One region of the Sphingobacterium sp. NPDC055346 genome, then DNA from elsewhere that is predicted to be linked to it. Evidence: riboswitches for the same ligand, from Rfam matches in the RefSeq annotation. Region 1 holds a riboswitch; the other holds the start of a gene.
What was found. Region 1 has a riboswitch for thiamine pyrophosphate ahead of thiS (sulfur carrier protein ThiS). Riboswitches for the same ligand answer to the same signal wherever they lie in the genome.
Positions count from the first base shown of each region.

Region 1 (9,216 bases):
GGGGTCAGGCATCAAATATCGAGGGTCAGGATGGATTTCAAGTTTGATCCAATTGGTTTCAAAAGCTTCTCTTGCAAGTTGGGCAGCAAAAATTGCTTCTTTTGCATTCCTAGCTCCCGAAGTATTGGGAAGCAAGGCCACATTGGGTAATGACAAGGAATTCAGCAAGGTATCCTCGGCAGATTGGTGATCCACTCTTTTTAACGCTAAGGTGACCAATTCGGTTTGAGAAACTAAAATAGCTTCCTCCATTTGGGAAAGGTTTCCAAATTTTCCAGAACCTAAGAAAAGTCTGGATTGAAATGTTTTATCGGCTATTTTCAACATAATCTTCTATGTAAAATTGATTCATTCTTGAAGTTGCAGAAGGGTCATTTTGAATCAGGCTTGATACAGCCACACCATAAATCCCTGCTTGCAACAATTCGGTTAAGTCCTGTTCTTTTATCCCTCCAATGGCATAAATTGGAGGGTATTGTACCTTTTCATTTTTTAGTCTTTGAATGATTTCCTGGTATCCTGAAAATCCTAGAACTGGACTCAGTTTCTGTTTGGTTGAGGTGAACCGTAATGGTCCAAGACCAATGTAATCGCATTCTTCCTGGATTCTTTGAAGTACATCCTGGAAGCTGTTTGCTGTCCCTCCAATAATTTTTTCATTGCCTAAGACAGCTCTAGCACTTAAAATAGATTCATCCTGCAACCCTAAATGGATTCCATCTGCATCCAGGTCTTTGGCTAAATATAAATGGTCGTTGATGATAAAGGTTGCCTGATAGAGTTCACAGAGCTTTCGGCTCAATTCTGCAAGCTGATGAAGTTCCTTTTCTCTTCCAAATTTCCACCTGAGTTGTAGCCACTTGATTCCTGAATCCAGAGCCTTCCTGATATTTCTTTCCTGGTCCGAAAAAGTTCTTCCATCAGATATGTATTGGATTCGACTTAAGTTAGTTTTCATAGTTGGTCTGCCTTCCATAATGCTAGTTTTTCATTGCAGGAGATCAAATAATTAGTTGGATCAATCTGATTCCAAATGGACCCTAACAAAGCAATTCCGTCCGAACCTTTGCCTAATACTCTTTCCATGTTTTGATATTCAATTCCTCCTAGTCCAATCAAATCGACATCTGCATTGTCCTTTAGTTCAATATCTTCAAAAACATTGTTCGAAATACCGTGTCCAGGCTTTGAGATACTCTGAAAAATAGGGCTAAGAAAGGCGTAAGACCAAGTCTTGTTCAATTCATTGAATTCCTGAATAGAATGCGTGGAGGTCGATAAGATGTAATTTCCATTATACTCCAATTGCTTCCCTCTTATCCGATCATAACTATTGAAATGCAGACGCTCAATGTCCATAAACTCAGTCGCTAGGTGATGGTGGGAGTGAAGTACGATTTTCTTTCTTTGACAAACATCAATATTGTCCAAATACTCCAAAGCCAGCTCATCCGATGAGGCATATTTCCTGAAATGAAATAGCTCCAATCCATTATCTAACATGTTGTTGACATGCAATGGTTCGTTAGGATAATTGCTGTTTGGAGAAACGACTATGATCATAGGTATATTTCTTTTCCACTTTCAATAAATTCCTTCGATTTTTCCAACATCCCTTCTTCGGTTGCCTCCCTGATCTCTTGCGTTATTTTCATGGAACAGAATTTAGGGCCGCACATCGAACAGAAATGAGCCACCTTTGCTGCATCTGCAGGTAAAGTTTCGTCATGAAACTCTCTTGCGGTATCAGGATCGAGTGAAAGGTTAAATTGGTCCTCCCATCTGAATTCGAATCTCGCTTTGCTCAATGCATTGTCTCTGTATTGGGCGCCAGGGTGTCCTTTGGCCAAATCTGCAGCATGGGCAGCAAGTTTATAGGTGATTACTCCGTCCTTAACGTCTTTTTTATTGGGAAGGCCTAAGTGTTCTTTTGGTGTTACGTAGCACAGCATAGCACATCCGTACCAACCGATCATTGCAGCGCCAATAGCTGAGGTGATATGGTCATAGCCGGGAGCAATATCCGTTGTCAATGGACCTAAGGTATAAAATGGAGCCTCATCACATTCTTCCAATTGCTTTTCCATATTCTCTTTGATCATGTGCATAGGGACATGTCCTGGGCCTTCTATCATCACCTGAACATCATGCTTCCAAGCTATTTTAGTCAGTTCTCCTAAGGTTTCCAATTCTGCAAATTGAGCCTCATCGTTGGCATCGGCAATAGAGCCTGGTCTTAATCCATCACCTAAAGAGAAGGCTACATCATACTTTTTCATGATTTCGCATATCTCCTCAAAATGCGTATACAGGAAATTCTCTTTATGATGGTATAGGCACCACTTAGCCATAATTGAACCACCTCTAGAAACAATTCCTGTTACCCTTTTCGCCGTTAAATGGATATATCTCAACAGGACACCCGCATGTATCGTAAAGTAGGAAACACCCTGTTCTGCTTGCTCAATGAGAGTATCCTTGAAAATCTCCCAGGTCAGATCTTCCGGCACACCTTTAACTTTTTCTAAAGCTTGATAGATAGGAACTGTACCTATTGGTACTGGAGAATTTCGGATAATCCACTCGCGAGTTTCATGGATGTTCTTTCCAGTAGAGAGGTCCATGATCGTGTCGGCGCCCCATCGGCATGCCCAGACTGCTTTCTCCACTTCCTCTTCGATACTGGAACTTACAGCGCTGTTTCCGATATTGGCGTTGATCTTCACCAAGAAATTGCGGCCAATGATCATAGGTTCACTTTCCGGATGGTTAATATTATTTGGAATGATTGCCCTTCCGGCTGCGATTTCATCCCGCACAAATTCAGGGCTGATCCGTTTTGGCGTATTGGCACCAAAGCTTTCACCTTTATGTTGTTCAGCCATTCCTTTCGTAGCGGCCTGTAATTGTTCAATTCTTTGGTTCTCACGAATGGCGACATATTCCATTTCCGCAGTGATGATCCCTTTCTTAGCATAGTGCAGCTGGGTTACATTTTGTCCATCTGCTGCTCTTTTTGGTTTATGATTGTAAGAAAAACGCAGTTCATCCAAGTTGGGATCATGGAGTCTTTTTTGTCCGTACTCGGAACTGATGCCCTCCAAAATCTCAACGTCATTGCGGTCTAAAATCCATTGTTCCCTGATCCTATCCAAGCCTTTACGGATATCGATTTCAGAATTCACATCTGTATATGGACCAGAAGTATCGTAAATCGTAATTGGAGGGTTGATTTCAAGACCACCCTTGCTCAACTTGGTTGGGCTCAGGGATATTTCACGCATTGCAACTTGGATAGGGTATAGGTTACCTGGAATATAAACCTTTTTGGAATTTGGAAAAGCATTGGTTGTAATCTTTTGTTCTGTCATGTCTTCAAATATTTAAGGGTTATCCGCCTTGAGTTGCGGTTATGATTAGGATAGAATCAGTATCAGTCAATAAGGTATCCGACCATTTGTCTCTAGGGATGACTTGGTTATTTAGGGCAACAGCAACACCTTTGGTTTTGCCTTTAAGCTCCAAATCCATTAATTCCTCCAAGGTAAATGGAGATCTCTTGTACTGTTTTGTCTGATTATTGATAATAAGTAACATTCCTGAATAGTTATTTAAGCATTAATGCTTTAGGAATGTCTACTTTAGGTACAGGACGCACCCATGAATGACATTTTACTTTTCCCTACGCTAGTATGATCTAGATCAGGTTATAAGGGTAAAATCTCAGCCTGCAATTAATGCAGACACCCCTAAAGCGTTGGCAAGTTAGCTAAATGAGTTAACTAAAAGAAATTATTTGTGATTATAATACAATTTACAGGTTGCTTCTTTACCGAGAAGAAACCTCAAGATATCCCTAAAACTACTTTAGGATCAATCTTTCAGCAGGGTTTTTCTCTTTAAATTCTTTGTAGTATTTCTTGATATACACATGCAGGTCATAGTTGGTCCAATATTGGGCAGTTTCGAAATCAGGTCTATATTCCACCATAAACTGTTCCAGTTCTTCATCGTCCATGGGGATAATATCGCTGATGCTTGCTTTGTTGAAGATTTGGTCCACTTCCATATTTTTGATTTCTTGTTGCATAAAAGCATTGAACCTTCTCGCGTTTCTACCAGATTTACTGAATTTTTCGTAGAAGTAAGTAACGGTTGGCATGCCAAAGGGTAGAAGCAGGTACCATGGTGGTTCACCGGAGTAATATAGTCCCCCTTTAACGTTGATATCTTTTTTCATGCTTTCCAGTTCCTTCAGCTTTGCAGCTTTGGTATTCCCCATGACGACGATCTCTTCTAGCACGATGGATTTTTTCTGTAGGAAAACATGCTGCTTTAGATCTTCAGCCAAGATACTGAGGCTATTCCAATGCGGATGGACAAAGGTTATGCTATCAGACGGGCGGGCATCGATGCCAAAGGAACCATCAAAATCTGATCGCAGCGTTTGTTTTGTTCTTTGGTTAATGACATCCACATTTTTGATCAACAGACTGCTGTCATTGGAGTAAACTGTGCCGGTATACCTCTTTTGAGCTTGGGAAAATGCCACCAAACTATAAAGGAACAAAAGGAAGGAAATAATAATCGGTTTTAATGCCATAGCTCTAATATTAAGCTTTCATTTTCTTTAGGTGAAAATAATTCATCTAGTCTAATTTACTAAATCTAAAGGCTTAGAATGACAGTAATAACTATATTTAACATATTGGTTAAGAAAATTAAATATAGGAAGTCGTTTGGGGAATTAATTATTCACATTTCGCCGGTTTAATAAAAATGAAAGGCTATTTTTGGATTCAATTTTAAAAAGAGCGATTGACCATGTTTGCCAAAATCCGAAACACCAATATTGCTGTTGCTGCTGCCATCTTATCCATGATCTGTGTGCAAGGGGGAGCATCATTCGCGAAGCAGTTGTTTCCGGCCATTGGTCCCATTGCGACAACAACCTTGAGGATTGGCTTATCTGCCATTCTGCTCTATGCGATCAATAGGCCGAAGCTACGTACCTTCAACAAGCAACAATGGATGTACTGTGGTCTTTACGGAATCGGCATTGCCGTCATGAACCTCATTTTTTATATGGCCATCCAAAGAATCCCATTGGGCTTAGGTGTTACCATTGAATTCGTAGGACCTCTGTTCTTGGCCTTTGTCCTATCAAAGAAATGGACAGATGTCATCTGGGCAGTATTGGCGTTGACAGGAATTTTACTGATCGTTCCTTGGAAGAGCAATGGCATCGATCCGATAGGATTGGGATTAGCCTTACTTGCAGGGGTCTTCTGGGCCGTTTATATCCTGATGGGGGCCAAGCTTTCCAAAGTTATGGAGGGTAAACAGGCAGTTACTACCGGGATGATGATCGCAACGGTCTTTATAGTTCCATTTGCCTTAATGGATGGCGCGATATTGAACATCAATACTGGGCAATTTTCCAAAGGGCTTCTCGTGGCCATCTTATCTTCTGCATTGCCGTTTTCATTAGACATGATGGCCTTGGGAAGACTGCCAGCCAAAACATTCAGCATCTTGACCAGTCTGCAGCCTGCATTCGGTGCACTCTCTGGACTGATATTTTTACATGAATACCTCAGTATCAATCAATGGGTGTCTGTCTTATGTGTGGTATTGGCAAGTATAGGGACGACAATTTTTTCTCGAAAACAGGAAAAGCTTGAACTATAAATAAAAAATTCCAACAAAAAAATCCATGAAATGTTCAAAGGGTATAAACAAATTTTCAATGATATGCCCAGAGAAAAAACACCCCAGATAAAAAAACCAAAAACCTATGATGCATTGGTAGATAAGGGGATGAGTAAAGAAAAAGCTGCCCGAATCTCAAATGCACAGGCTGCTGGTACCATCGATCATAATTCTAAAAAGCTGGAAGAAAGATCAAAATCTGATTTATTGGCAGAAGCAAAAGAAATCGGTATAAAAAATCGTCACAGCATGAATAAGGGACAGCTTATCAAAGAAATCAGAGGACATTAACAGTCCTCTTTTTTTATCCTCCTAAATTTACTACGCGATTTAGGGAATCTAAGCTTGCAGTACATTTTTCATTAGCTTTCGTGCCTATGACTTGAGTATCGCTCTCTTCGACATCATAGCCTTTGCTCTTCAGGTAATGGATCAACGTATTCCTATGATCGACTTCAAAGTTTGAGATTACCTGCGGGAAGGTTGTGAATATTCTGTAATGATTATCTTTTCTGTTCTGTTGGATTAACTCTGATTTTACGGTCATGAGCATGACCCCACTGCCATAATCTGCTAGGTAATAGGCGTCGGCATCAAACATTCCGACTGCGATTAGGCCCAATCGATGTAAGTCTTCCTGTTTGATCGAAAATTCAGGAGTCCTCAATTGATCTATTTTATTTTTCACACCAAACTCCTTCAATGCTTTCGCATCAATTAGGAGGTTTTCAGGTAAGTTTGATTGACTATTTGCCCATGACCAAAGCCAAGTGTTCACAGAATAAGAAAAGCTCCCAATAATCTGCAATGGAAACTCAAGTCCATCACCAAAAGTGATTGACCCACGTGTCAAATCCGCATCCCAGCTCTTGTCTTCAATTAATTCCGAAAAGTCCACTTGCTTTTCAAATCCATAAGCTGCATAACTCTCAAATAATTCTTTCTCCGTTTTTATTGGCTCAATTATAGGGCTTTCTTTGCTGGTTGGTTGTTCTGATTTTTCATTTTCCTGTTTAGGTGTAGGTTTTCCAAATAACCTATTTAAAAATCCCATAATATATTACTTTACTGTGTTAGTTTCTTTTGATGATTTAAGTTAACAAAGGCTGGTTGAAATCCATAATTAGAAGGGGCTAATGTTATAGGAAATTCATTTTTCGTAGTGTTATATCTACTGTTTGTAGGAGAAAATACTTATCAGCCTAAATCGTCGAATATTAATTTTACCTCAATTAAAGTGAAGTTAGGTTTTATTTTAGCTTATTAATGGTCGTTTGGTTAAATATTTGCTTAAATTCTGGACTTAATAAGGGAGCCTATTATAAGATCGTATTTTTTTGATATTGTAAAATTTGCATAGATAAATGGTTGTGTAACAATTTGTTATTGTAAAGATAGCCGAATTGTTACAGCAATGTCTGTTCAAACAGTTGTTTCGCTTAACAAAATAATCTTTCATTCTTGTGATTATTAGTGTTATGTGCTGAAAAGTAATTGTTTTATTGGCTATTTTTGACCATTATTATTTTTACCTGTGAAACCATTATTACTCTTGACCGGGCTACTGCTTTTAGTATCCTGTAAAAACCAAATTACATCTACTCAAGAATCAGAAAAGAATCCGTATTACGAACAGGCATACGATTTCTTGGACAAAAATGAGTTTGATAGTGCATTTGTCTATTTTGAGAAAGCAAAATCTCTGTTCTTGGAAAGGGATGATAGTGTCGGTGTGGCCGAAAGCTTGATCAATATGGCCGTGACCCAATCTGATTTTGGTGATTATTATGGTTCCCAGGAAACCTCCACCAAGGCCATTGAATATCTGAACCTGAACGATACCGCTCAATACGGCTTGTTGGGAATGGTCTACAACAATTTAAGTAATGTCTATACTTCCCTAAAGGATACTGAAAAATCAATTGAAGCCAATCAATTAGCCATACGATATGCCGAAAACCCTGCCAATAAAAAGGTTTACGAAAATAACTTGGCTTCCACTTATATAGCGAATAGAGAATATCAAAAAGCCATTGAAATCTTAAAAAAACTACTATCCAATACAGATTCAAATTCCATTGATTATGCACGATTCTTAACGAATTATGCCAGGGCCAAAAGCCATGTCGATACGAATTACAGGTTTTTGCCCGTATTGAGGAAGGCCATGCTGATCCGTCAGAAGAAGAAAGACCCTTGGGGGCTCAATTCGAGTTATTCCCATATGGCGAACTATTATAAGGAGAGGAACAAGGATTCAGCGCTGTATTATTCCAATCAGCAATATGAGGCGGCTAAGGCTATCAAAAATCCAGATGCCCAAATGGATGCCCTGCAGCGCATGTTGGAACTTTCTGTTCTAGAAAGAAACCAACCTATACTAGAAAGGTACCATAAGATACAGGACAGCGTCGAAATTGCACGGATGACTGCAAAAAATCAATTTGCATTAATCCGCTACGAGGTAGAAAAGAGTAAAACCAACAACCTGAAGCTTAGCAATGAAGTTGCTGAAAAGCAATATAGATTGAACCTGATGCGGGTATTCATCGTCGGTCTGTTGATTGTGGCTGCACTGACTTCATTCTATTTCTTGAATTGGCATAAAAGAAGGAAACAGCGAATGGAATTGGAAGCTGAAAATAGGGTGAAGGAAAGTCAACTGAAAACTTCCAGAAAAGTCCATGATGTCGTTGCGAATGGGATTTACAGGGTAATGGCTGAATTAGAGAATCGAGATGATATCAACCGAGAGGAGCTATTGGACCGGTTGGAAATCCTATATGATAAGTCTAGGGATATATCCTACGAAGTTGAAGACCTCGGGATGGATGATATTCAGTTCCATCTGACCATCTCCGAATTACTGAAGTCATTTTCAAATGAGGACCGTACCATCCTGATTGCAGGGAACGAGGAAGCTATTTGGGAAAAATTCAATGCCCTTCAAAAGGATAACCTAGAGCAGGTCTTGCAGGAGCTGCTAGTCAATATGCAGAAGCATAGTAAAGCGCAGGAAGTCATCGTTCGATTTGATTACGATGGAAATAACCTTCATGTTCATTATAAAGATGATGGCATTGGACTTTCGGATTCCTTAAAATATGGCAATGGATTTAAGAATACGGAAAACCGTATAAATCTATTGAAAGGGACCCTTACTTTTGAGAAAAATAATAATAGAGGTTTAGGAATTCACATTTCCATCCCTATTCAAAAATAGGATGTTATGTTTAAAAAAGTATTGATTGCTGAAGATCATGAGGTGGCCAACCTTTCTGTCCATAAGACGGTACAGGAAATGGGAGTCACGGATACCAAATATGTCTATTACTGCGATGATGCCCTCAGTTGGATCAAAAAAGCAGTTCGCGAGGGAGAGCCGTATGACCTCCTGATTACCGACTTGGTTTTCGAAGATGATATCGTCCCGCAAAAGATTTCCCATGGTAAGGACTTGATAAAAGCCGCAAAAGAAGTACAACCAGATCTGAAGGTGATTGT
Region 1 is NZ_JBSHMI010000003.1:328,722-337,937, forward strand. Features, by position in the region: gene ACWICE_RS08370 (thiazole synthase) at 1-327, opposite strand, end outside; gene thiE (thiamine phosphate synthase) at 308-958, opposite strand; gene ACWICE_RS08380 (thiamine phosphate synthase) at 955-1,563, opposite strand; gene thiC (phosphomethylpyrimidine synthase ThiC) at 1,560-3,371, opposite strand; gene thiS (sulfur carrier protein ThiS) at 3,391-3,597, opposite strand; TPP riboswitch at 3,663-3,761, opposite strand; gene ACWICE_RS08395 (hypothetical protein) at 3,863-4,603, opposite strand; gene ACWICE_RS08400 (EamA family transporter) at 4,825-5,691, shown strand; gene ACWICE_RS08405 (DUF7218 family protein) at 5,755-6,003, shown strand; gene ACWICE_RS08410 (DUF6882 domain-containing protein) at 6,017-6,766, opposite strand; gene ACWICE_RS08415 (tetratricopeptide repeat-containing sensor histidine kinase) at 7,247-8,935, shown strand; gene ACWICE_RS08420 (response regulator transcription factor) at 8,942-9,216, shown strand, end outside.

Region 2 (9,216 bases), on a different contig from region 1:
TCAAACGCGCCTCTTCACTGATCGTCTTCCTAGAAAATGAGCAAACCGTAATTGAAATCATTGAATCTGTTCAGGATATCTACGATAGATCAAAATGTCAGAACGACCTGCTTTGCTTTTTACATATCAGCAACCCAAGGTTGATCGACTTGGTCAAGAACACCGGAATCCATTTAGATAACAACCAAATCCAACTTCGATTCTTCAACATCCACAAGATGTTGGCAAGGCAGTTTTTTTCGCAATTTCCAATAGATCTACAGCGATCCGGTAAGGAACTTTCCGATATCAATAAAATCGTATTTTTAGGCTATGGGGATTTCGCAAAAGCCATGTTGGTCCAAGCCATGAGGATTTTCCATATTTCTGTCGAAAATGACCTAAAAATTGCTGTTTATTCCGAGCAAGCTGAAGAAGACAGGAATTACTTCATCGAGCAATATCCTAAAGCCAATAAGATTTTTCCTATTGAATTCCATAATTTTCAAGGAACCTACAATGAGCTGGTATCTAGGGAGGAATTATTGGATAAAGGCAATGAAACTTTGTTCATTACTGCTTTCGACCAGGACCAAACTAATCTCAATACCGCTTTGGAACTCTTGGACAAAACCCAGAATAGTAAATTCCCGATTTATGTGCTCAATGCTGAAGGAAAAGGTTTGCGGAAGTTGATCCGCTATTCGGAAGAAAGCGATAGGATAAAATTCTTTGGTCAGATGGAAGATATCTGTAACCTTGAATTTATCACGGGCAATAAATTGGACAAATTAGCCCAGGCCATCCATGATGATTATAGAAAATTACTTTCCGGGACCAGTTCAGAAAGTGCACGATACACCTCTGATTGGTTAACCCTGAGCGAAGATGCAAAAGATGCCAGCCGAGCGCAGGCAGACCATATTCCCTATAAGTTTTTATTGACCCATAAAGAATGGCCAGTAAACCAGCCGGATGCAATAGCTTTCAGTGAGGATGAAGTGGAAACCTTGGCCATTATCGAGCATAACCGCTGGATGGCACACCGATATATCAATGGTTGGGACTATGGGGAAGTACGAAATGATGAGCTTAAACTCCACCCCTCCCTGATTCCTTGGGAAATCTTGAGCGAAAGTGAAAAACAGAAAGATCGAGACACCATCCTTAGAATTAAGATTCTTTTGAACGAAAAATAAAGCTATAGCCCAAGAATTTGTCTTTGCAGATTGTTTGGGCTATATTTGATTGGCTTTAGGGGTATTCTAATAGGAATTGAGACAGACCCTTTGAACCTGATACGGTTAAAACCGTCGTAGGGAAAAGCAAAATTGCTTGGCAAACCTAATTGCCTATTCCCTCCCTTCAGCCATTATTGTTTTTAATTTTTCAAATAATGGAAAACGACATTTATCATTTATTGACTCAAGTCCGAGAAAAATCTCCACTCGTTCAAAACATTACAAATTTTGTGGTCATGAACAATACCGCAAATGCCCTTCTAGCACTTGGTGCATCTCCAATTATGGTCCATGCCGAAGAGGAATTAGAGGAAGTCCTCAGTTTATGCAATGCCCTTGTCATCAACATCGGTACCCTAAGCAAACCATGGGCAGAAAATATGATCCTGGCCGCAAAGCTGGCCAACAAATTAGCTAAACCTTGGGTATTGGATCCGGTTGGTGCAGGTATCTCTACCCTACGCAATGAAACGCTAAAATCACTATTGGAATTAAAACCAACGGTCATTCGTGGGAATGCTTCTGAAATTATCGCCCTTCAGAACTTTAACAATAAAAGTGCTAAAGGTGTGGACAGCACCCAATCAAGCAGCTCGGCCCTAGATGCTGGAAAGTTACTGCAAGAGGAAACGGGATCCATAGTTTGTATTTCCGGTGCCACTGATTATGTCATTTCAAAGGATGAAATCACCGAAATCAAAAACGGCACCTCCGTGATGACCAAGGTAACTGGAATGGGCTGTACGGCTTCCGCAATAACCGCAGCATTCATTGGCTTAGCAAAAGACCCCTACCAAGAAGCTGTCGCTGGTATTGCCATCACTAGTCTTGCAGGCGAATTGGCTGCCAAAATATCGAAAGGCCCAGGTAGCCTTCAGCTCAATTTTTATGACATCCTTTACAATCTTGCCAAAGAACAGATTTTAGGCAACTTAAAACTAAAAAAATATGCCAATCCATCCTGATTTCCCCTACCCCCTTTATTTGGTGATTTCAGAAAAAGATTGTGTTAAAATGAATTGGCTGCAAGTTGCGGAAGAAGCCATATTGGGCGGAGTGGATATCATTCAATTGCGTGAAAAAGAACTCAGCCATACGGAATATTTGAACAAGGCAAAGGCACTGAAAAAAATTACAGGCCAATACCAGATTCCTTTGATCATCAACGATGCTCCTGAAATTGCAGTTGAAATCCATGCTTGGGGCGTTCATGTTGGCCTTTCGGATACACAGCCCCTGGACATAGCTGAAAAATATGGAGATATCCTGAAAATTGGCTGGTCATTGGAATACCAAGATCAACTGGAAAGTCCTCAAATGGCCCCAACCCATCATCTGGGGCTCAGCCCTATTTTTAAAACAGCGACAAAGACCAATACTGTGACCACTTGGGGTATTCACGGTATACAAGAAATAAAACTAAAAGCCGATAAACCGCTGATCGCTATCGGTGGTATGAACCAGGACAATGCTGGACAGGCATTTCAAGCCGGCGCAAATTCCATTGCTGTCGTTTCTGCAATTTGCGGCAGTTCAGACCCAAGAAAAGCAGCCGAACTGTTGAAAGGATTATTAAAATGAAAGAAAACAAAAAATATAAAGTACCAACTGTTCTCAGTATAGCGGGCTTTGACGGCAGTGGTGGTGCCGGCATCCAAGCTGACACCAAAACCATTTCATCCCTAGGTTGCTATGCCATGAATGTATTGACGGCTTTGCCGGTACAAAATACCCAAGGGGTGAAGAACATTTTCGACATCCCTGTTGAGGCTGTAAATGAGCAATTAGATTGTCTCTTTGAAGATATCTATCCCGACAGCATCAAAATAGGGATGGTACATAATAGCAAATTGGTCGAAACCATTGCTAATTCCCTGAAAGATTATAAAGGCAGCATCGTCTTTGACCCGGTTATGGTTTCCACTAGCGGACATCGGCTGATCCATGAAGAAACCATAGCGGCCATTAAAGAACTATTGTTTCCGATAGCCCAAATCATTACCCCTAATCTTGATGAAGTTTCCGTATTGGTGGGTAGAGAAATCAGCAGCGTACATGCGATGGTAGAAGTCGCTGATGAAATCTTGAGTTTAGGCTGTAATGCTGCACTATTAAAAGGTGGACATCTTCAAAGCGATATACTCACCAGTATATTGATCCAGAAAAACCATGCAGCGCAATATTTCGAATCTAAACGTGTGAATACCAAGAACACACACGGCTCAGGCTGTTCGCTTTCCTCTGCCATTGCATCATTCCTTGCCCGTGGCTATCACTTGGAACAATCCACCGAAAATGCTCTCATGTATATCAACAGTGCCATAAAAGGAAGCAAAGATCTGCTGATAGGAAAAGGAAATGGACCACTGAATCACTTTTTTAACCCTCAAAGACTCATTAAATATGAAATGGACTGATCAAGCTTGGGAAGCTATCCAACCCATCTATCATGAAATATTGAAAATGCCCTTTATCGAAGAATTGAAAAACGGAACCCTCCCATTGGAAAAGTTTCAGTTCTATATGCTACAGGATGCCAAATACCTCGAACATTATGGACGAGCACTTGCGGCACTCGGTTCAAAGGCAGAGGACAATGAAATGGCCTTGGACTTCTTTGAATTTGGCAAGAATGCCTTGATCGTGGAAAGAGCTTTACATGAGGCTTATTTCAAGCAATTCAAGCTTGAACCCAATCAAGAGATTACGATAGAGCCCGTTTGTCACCATTATATTCACTTCTTGAAAAGTACGGTGGCCTATGATCCCATAGAGGTAGCTACGGCAGCCATCTTACCTTGCTTTTGGATTTACAAAGAAGTGGGAGACCATATCTATCAAAACCAGAATTCAGATAATAACCCTTACAAGAATTGGATTGAGACCTATAGTGGCGATGAATTTGCCGAAGGTGTGAAAAAAGCCCTACAGTATAGTGATTACATGGCAGAAAACAGCACAGATAAAGGTAGAAAAGCCATGCTTGAAGTCTTTATTGCCGCAAGTAGATTGGAATTTAATTTCTGGGATGCTGCTTATCGGAATATAAAATGGTAAGCAATTCTTGAATTTTGGGCCAACTATTAAGATACAAAAAAAAGTACAATATTAGCGCGGTAAAGATCATTTATTAACGTAATTAATCTCCTGTTTTTGGCGCAATGCAAACATGATATTTGAGTAAAGGATTAAGCAAACCATTAAAATCAAATATCATGAAACAAAGAGTTCCAGTATCGCAGATTATGACAACCGAGTTGATCACATTGACTCCAAAAGATAGCTTATATGAGGCGGAGAAACTATTCAAGAAACATAATATCCGTCACTTGCCTATTGTAGAGGGCAAAAAATTAGTTGGGGTAGTCAGTTATTCTGATTTATTGAAAATTAGCTATGCGGATGTAAACGAAGAGGATGATATCGAAACTATCGTTTATGATATGTACAGCATTCCGCAGTTAATGGCTAAATCACCATTGACGGTAGATCCTGAAGCGACCATAAAGGAAGTGACAGAAACCCTTTCTCAAGTTTCTTTCCACTCCATTCCAGTCGTGGACGGTGAAGACCTTGTAGGGATAGTAACTACAACAGATCTCTTAAAATATTTTATCGATCAATATTAGTATTTTGTTAATAATTAATTTTCAGCTGTAGACCAAATGGGTTTACAGCTGAAATTTTTTATAAGGAAATTTATTATTACAAAAACTCTTAGTAAGGTAGCTTTTGGCGCAGTTTTTGGGCATTTTTGAATATAAAATTTATGTTATATGAAACAACTATGCTTACTTGCTGGAACCGCAGCATTATTGACATTCGGTTCTTGTACTTCAAACGCTAATAAACAATTGGAATCTAAAGATTCAAGTGAAACGGTATTGACAGATTCTAACCCCGTTGACAGCACACATACATCCCAAAATTCGGTTGATTGGGCGGGTACCTATTCTGGCGTATTTCCTTGCGCTGACTGTCCAGGAATCAAAACTACGGTGACCTTAAACTCCGATGAAACCTTTACCTATGAAGGTGAATATCAAGAAAGAGACACTAAAATTGAGGATACCGGTAAATTTATGTGGCATGACAACGGCAGTGTCGTTCATTTAGTAGGTAAAGAAGTAAACATGAAACTAAAAGTTGGCGAAAACCAATTGTTCTCCCTAGACCAAGATGGAAAACCTATCGACGGTCCTTTGAAAGACAATTATATCTTGAAAAAAGTAACTCAATAGTATTGAGTTTATAGATATTGTACAGAGCTGGTTTGAAAAAATCAGCTCTTTTTATTTTTGCCCCAATGGGAAATGTCATTATGTTAAGTTTTTTTAGTCATCCTGAGGTTCATCCGAAGGATCTCGGAACATTGCAAACCTAATTTTGTGAATAATGCATTGGCGTACAGTTTTTCTATCTTCAATAGTTTGTACTGGCGAACAATTCCTAAATCTTCGGCTAACACCCCATTGTCGTCCTGACGCAGGAAGGATCTCGGAACATAGCAAACCTAATTTTGTGAATAATTGCATTGGCATACTTTCCTTTACCTGCGGTTATCCACCGTTTAGTCATCCTGAGGTTCATCCGAAGGATCTCAGAACATTGCAAACCTAATTTTGTGAATAATTGCATTGGCATACAGTTTTTCTATCTGCAATAGTTTGTACTGGCGAACAGTTCCTAAATCAAAGATTTAGGATGACAGGGTCTTTATATTGAGAACCGTACAGATTCCTCACTATTCGTTCAGAATCAAAATGCGTTAAAGAGGGATTCAGAGTGAAGTGAAGAATCTATTTTTTTATTTTTTGAGGTGTTTGTCATCCCGAAATCGTAAGATGAGGGAACTATTTTTCAAATGAAGAGTGGATACTTCCGAGGCCCATTCGGTAAACTCAGGCTGACACAAAAGGTATGGATAAATATTTCACCCAGGCTGTGGGTTCGCCATTACAAACATCAAATTTCTACAAGGATTCCACCCCCTCTGGGCTTTAATCACACTAAAGGGAGATTTTGATGTTAGGATTGCAGGAGGCGGGCTTATGCAATAAGCCCCAACAAATTCGGCTACCTTTCCAGTGACATAATGGAAATGATCTTGGCCAATCCTCTCATCCCATCCATCCTGGTTCATTCCTAGATCTTGGCCCATCCTCTCATCCCTTCCATCCTGGTTCTACCTACTTCTCTCTTTCAAGATCCCCTTACAGATATCTGCCACCAAAGATGGCCCTTCATAGATAAAACCGGTATAGACTTGGACCAAACTTGCTCCAGCATTTAATTTCTCAATGGCATCCGCAGCAGAATGTATACCACCTACCCCAATGATCGGGAAGGCTTTATTGGATTTATCTGCCAAGTATTGGATTACTTCTGTAGAACGACGGGTCAATGGTTTTCCACTGACGCCACCTGGTTCCTGTACCAACATTCGGTGGCTCTGTAATCCCTCTCTGGCGATGGTAGTATTGGTAGCGATTACCCCTGCGATTTTGGTTTCCATCACGATCTCAACGATATCATCCAATTGGGTAAAGGTCAAATCCGGAGCAATCTTTAGAAGGATAGGCTTTGGGTTTGCCTTTTCCAGGTTCAATTGCTGCAATGTATTCAGGATATGCATAAGCGGTTCTTTTTCCTGAAGATCACGCAAACCCGGTGTATTGGGTGAGCTTACGTTTACCACGAAATAATCCACATAGTCAAACAAAGCCTTGAAGCAATAGATATAGTCATTTACAGCTTCTTCATTTGGTGTAACCTTATTTTTACCGATATTTCCACCGATTAAAACACCGTTTCTCTCCTTTAGGAATTTAAGTTTTCCGGCAGCTACATCAGCACCCTTATTATTGAATCCCATACGGTTGATCAAGGCATGGTCATCGACCAACCTGAACATCCTAGGTTTATCATTTCCAGGTTGCGGCTTTGGTGTAACGGTACCGATTTCAATAAAGCCAAATCCTAGTCTAGCCATATCCTCGATGTATTCTGCATTCTTGTCGAAACCTGCAGCCAACCCTACTGGATTCTTGAAGGTCAAGCCAAAGACCTTGGTTTCTAACCTCGGATCTTCTACACAATACAAGGATTTCAACAATGCTTTTGAACCCCATACTTTATTAAAAAATTTCAAGCCTGAAGTCACATTATGATGCGCTTGTTCAGGGTTCATCGAGAAGAAAAATGGTTTAACTAGCTTATACATGAGTGCAAAGGTAGCCAAAGATGCAGAAATATTCATTACTTTTGCACCCGAAATGATATCTATAAATAACTTAACATTTGAAATTGGCTCAAGGGCATTGTACGATGAGGCAAACTGGCATATCAAACCAGGGGATAAAGCAGGTCTTATCGGTGCTAACGGTACCGGAAAGTCCACTTTATTGAAACTTATCGTAGGGGAATACGCACCTACCAGCGGGACCATATCCATGGCCAAAGACCTAAAATTAGGTTATTTAAACCAGGACCTCCTATCCTATCACTCGGAAAAAAGCATCCTCCATGTTGCAATGGAAGCTTTTGAAAGACAAAATCAGCTGCATACCGAAATTGAAAACCTACTCAAGAAGTTAGAAACAGACTATTCGGATGAAATCCTGAATAAATTGAGCGATAAGCAGACTGAATTTGAGGCATTGGATGGTTACAGTATCGAATTTCGTGCTCATGAAATCCTTGCAGGTTTAGGTTTCTCAGAAGAGGAACAAAAAAGACCTTTGGCGACCTTCTCTGGAGGATGGCGGATGCGTGTGATGCTGGCCAGGATCCTCCTGCAAGCTCCTGACATCTTATTGCTGGATGAGCCTACCAACCACTTGGACTTACCCTCCATCAAATGGTTGGAAACCTACCTACAAAGTTTTGAAGGCGCCATCGTAATTGTTTCCCATGACCGCTATTTCTTGGATAGGATCATCAATAAAACGGTTGAATCCAGAAAGGGAAAATTGACCCTTTATGCTGGAAACTACAGCTTCTATCTGGAAGAAAAATCATTGCGTGAAGAAATCCAAGGCAATCAATATAAAAACCAACAGGCCAAGATCAAACAAGAGGAAAGGTTGATCGAAAGGTTCCGTTCGAAAGCAAGTAAGGCTAAAATGGTACAATCTCGTATAAAAGCCCTTGACCGAATGGAAAAGGTAGATGAGGTGGATGATGACAACCCTGAAGTGAACTTCAGCTTTAAATTCTCCAAACCATCAGGTCGACATGTGGTAACCATGGAAAACATTTCCAAATCTTACCCGAATGTAGAAATCCTGGAAAACACGAATGGCCTGATTGAAAAAGGTGATAAAATTGCGTTGATCGGTGCCAATGGTAAAGGTAAATCAACCCTATTGCGGATCGTAGCAGATGCAGATTCTGAATTTGAAGGCAAGAGCACTAAGGGACATAATGTTTCTCAGACCTTCTTTGCCCAGCATCAATTAGAAGCCTTGCACTTAGAAAATTCCATTTTACAGGAACTGGTGGCCTTTGCGCCTAAGCATACCGAAACAGAACTACGTTCCATTTTGGGAAGTTTCCTTTTCACTGGAGATGATGTTTTCAAAAAAATCAAAGTCCTTTCCGGAGGTGAAAAATCAAGGGTGGCTTTAGCTAAGGCATTGACTGCAGATGCTAACTTCCTAGTACTCGATGAGCCGACCAACCACTTGGATATGGCTTCCGTTAATATCTTGATCCAAGCCATGCAACAATATGAGGGTACATTGATCGTGGTTTCCCACGACCGTTATTTCCTAGAGCATGTGGCAAACAAGATTTGGTTTATCGAAGACAAAGAAATCAAGGAGTATCCAGGTACCTATCAGGAATATGAGGAGTGGAACTCGAAACGTGTGATCAAACCCGAAGCAAAACAGGAAAAGAAACCGAAAGAGGAACCTAAAAAGGAGAAAGTTGCTCCTACTGAAGATACCAAAAGAATTATCCAGAAGAAAAACAAGGAACTTGCAGCCTTGGA
Region 2 is NZ_JBSHMI010000006.1:309,119-318,334, reverse strand. Features, by position in the region: gene ACWICE_RS14280 (NAD-binding protein) at 1-1,178, shown strand, start outside; TPP riboswitch at 1,226-1,318, shown strand; gene thiM (hydroxyethylthiazole kinase) at 1,376-2,185, shown strand; gene thiE (thiamine phosphate synthase) at 2,169-2,801, shown strand; gene thiD (bifunctional hydroxymethylpyrimidine kinase/phosphomethylpyrimidine kinase) at 2,798-3,637, shown strand; gene tenA (thiaminase II) at 3,624-4,277, shown strand; gene ACWICE_RS14255 (CBS domain-containing protein) at 4,436-4,849, shown strand; gene ACWICE_RS14250 (copper resistance protein NlpE) at 4,997-5,461, shown strand; gene ACWICE_RS14245 (quinone-dependent dihydroorotate dehydrogenase) at 6,406-7,443, opposite strand; gene ACWICE_RS14240 (ABC-F family ATP-binding cassette domain-containing protein) at 7,496-9,216, shown strand, end outside.
Region 2: linked by a shared signal. The riboswitch ahead of thiM (hydroxyethylthiazole kinase) and the one ahead of thiS (sulfur carrier protein ThiS) in region 1 are both predicted to bind thiamine pyrophosphate.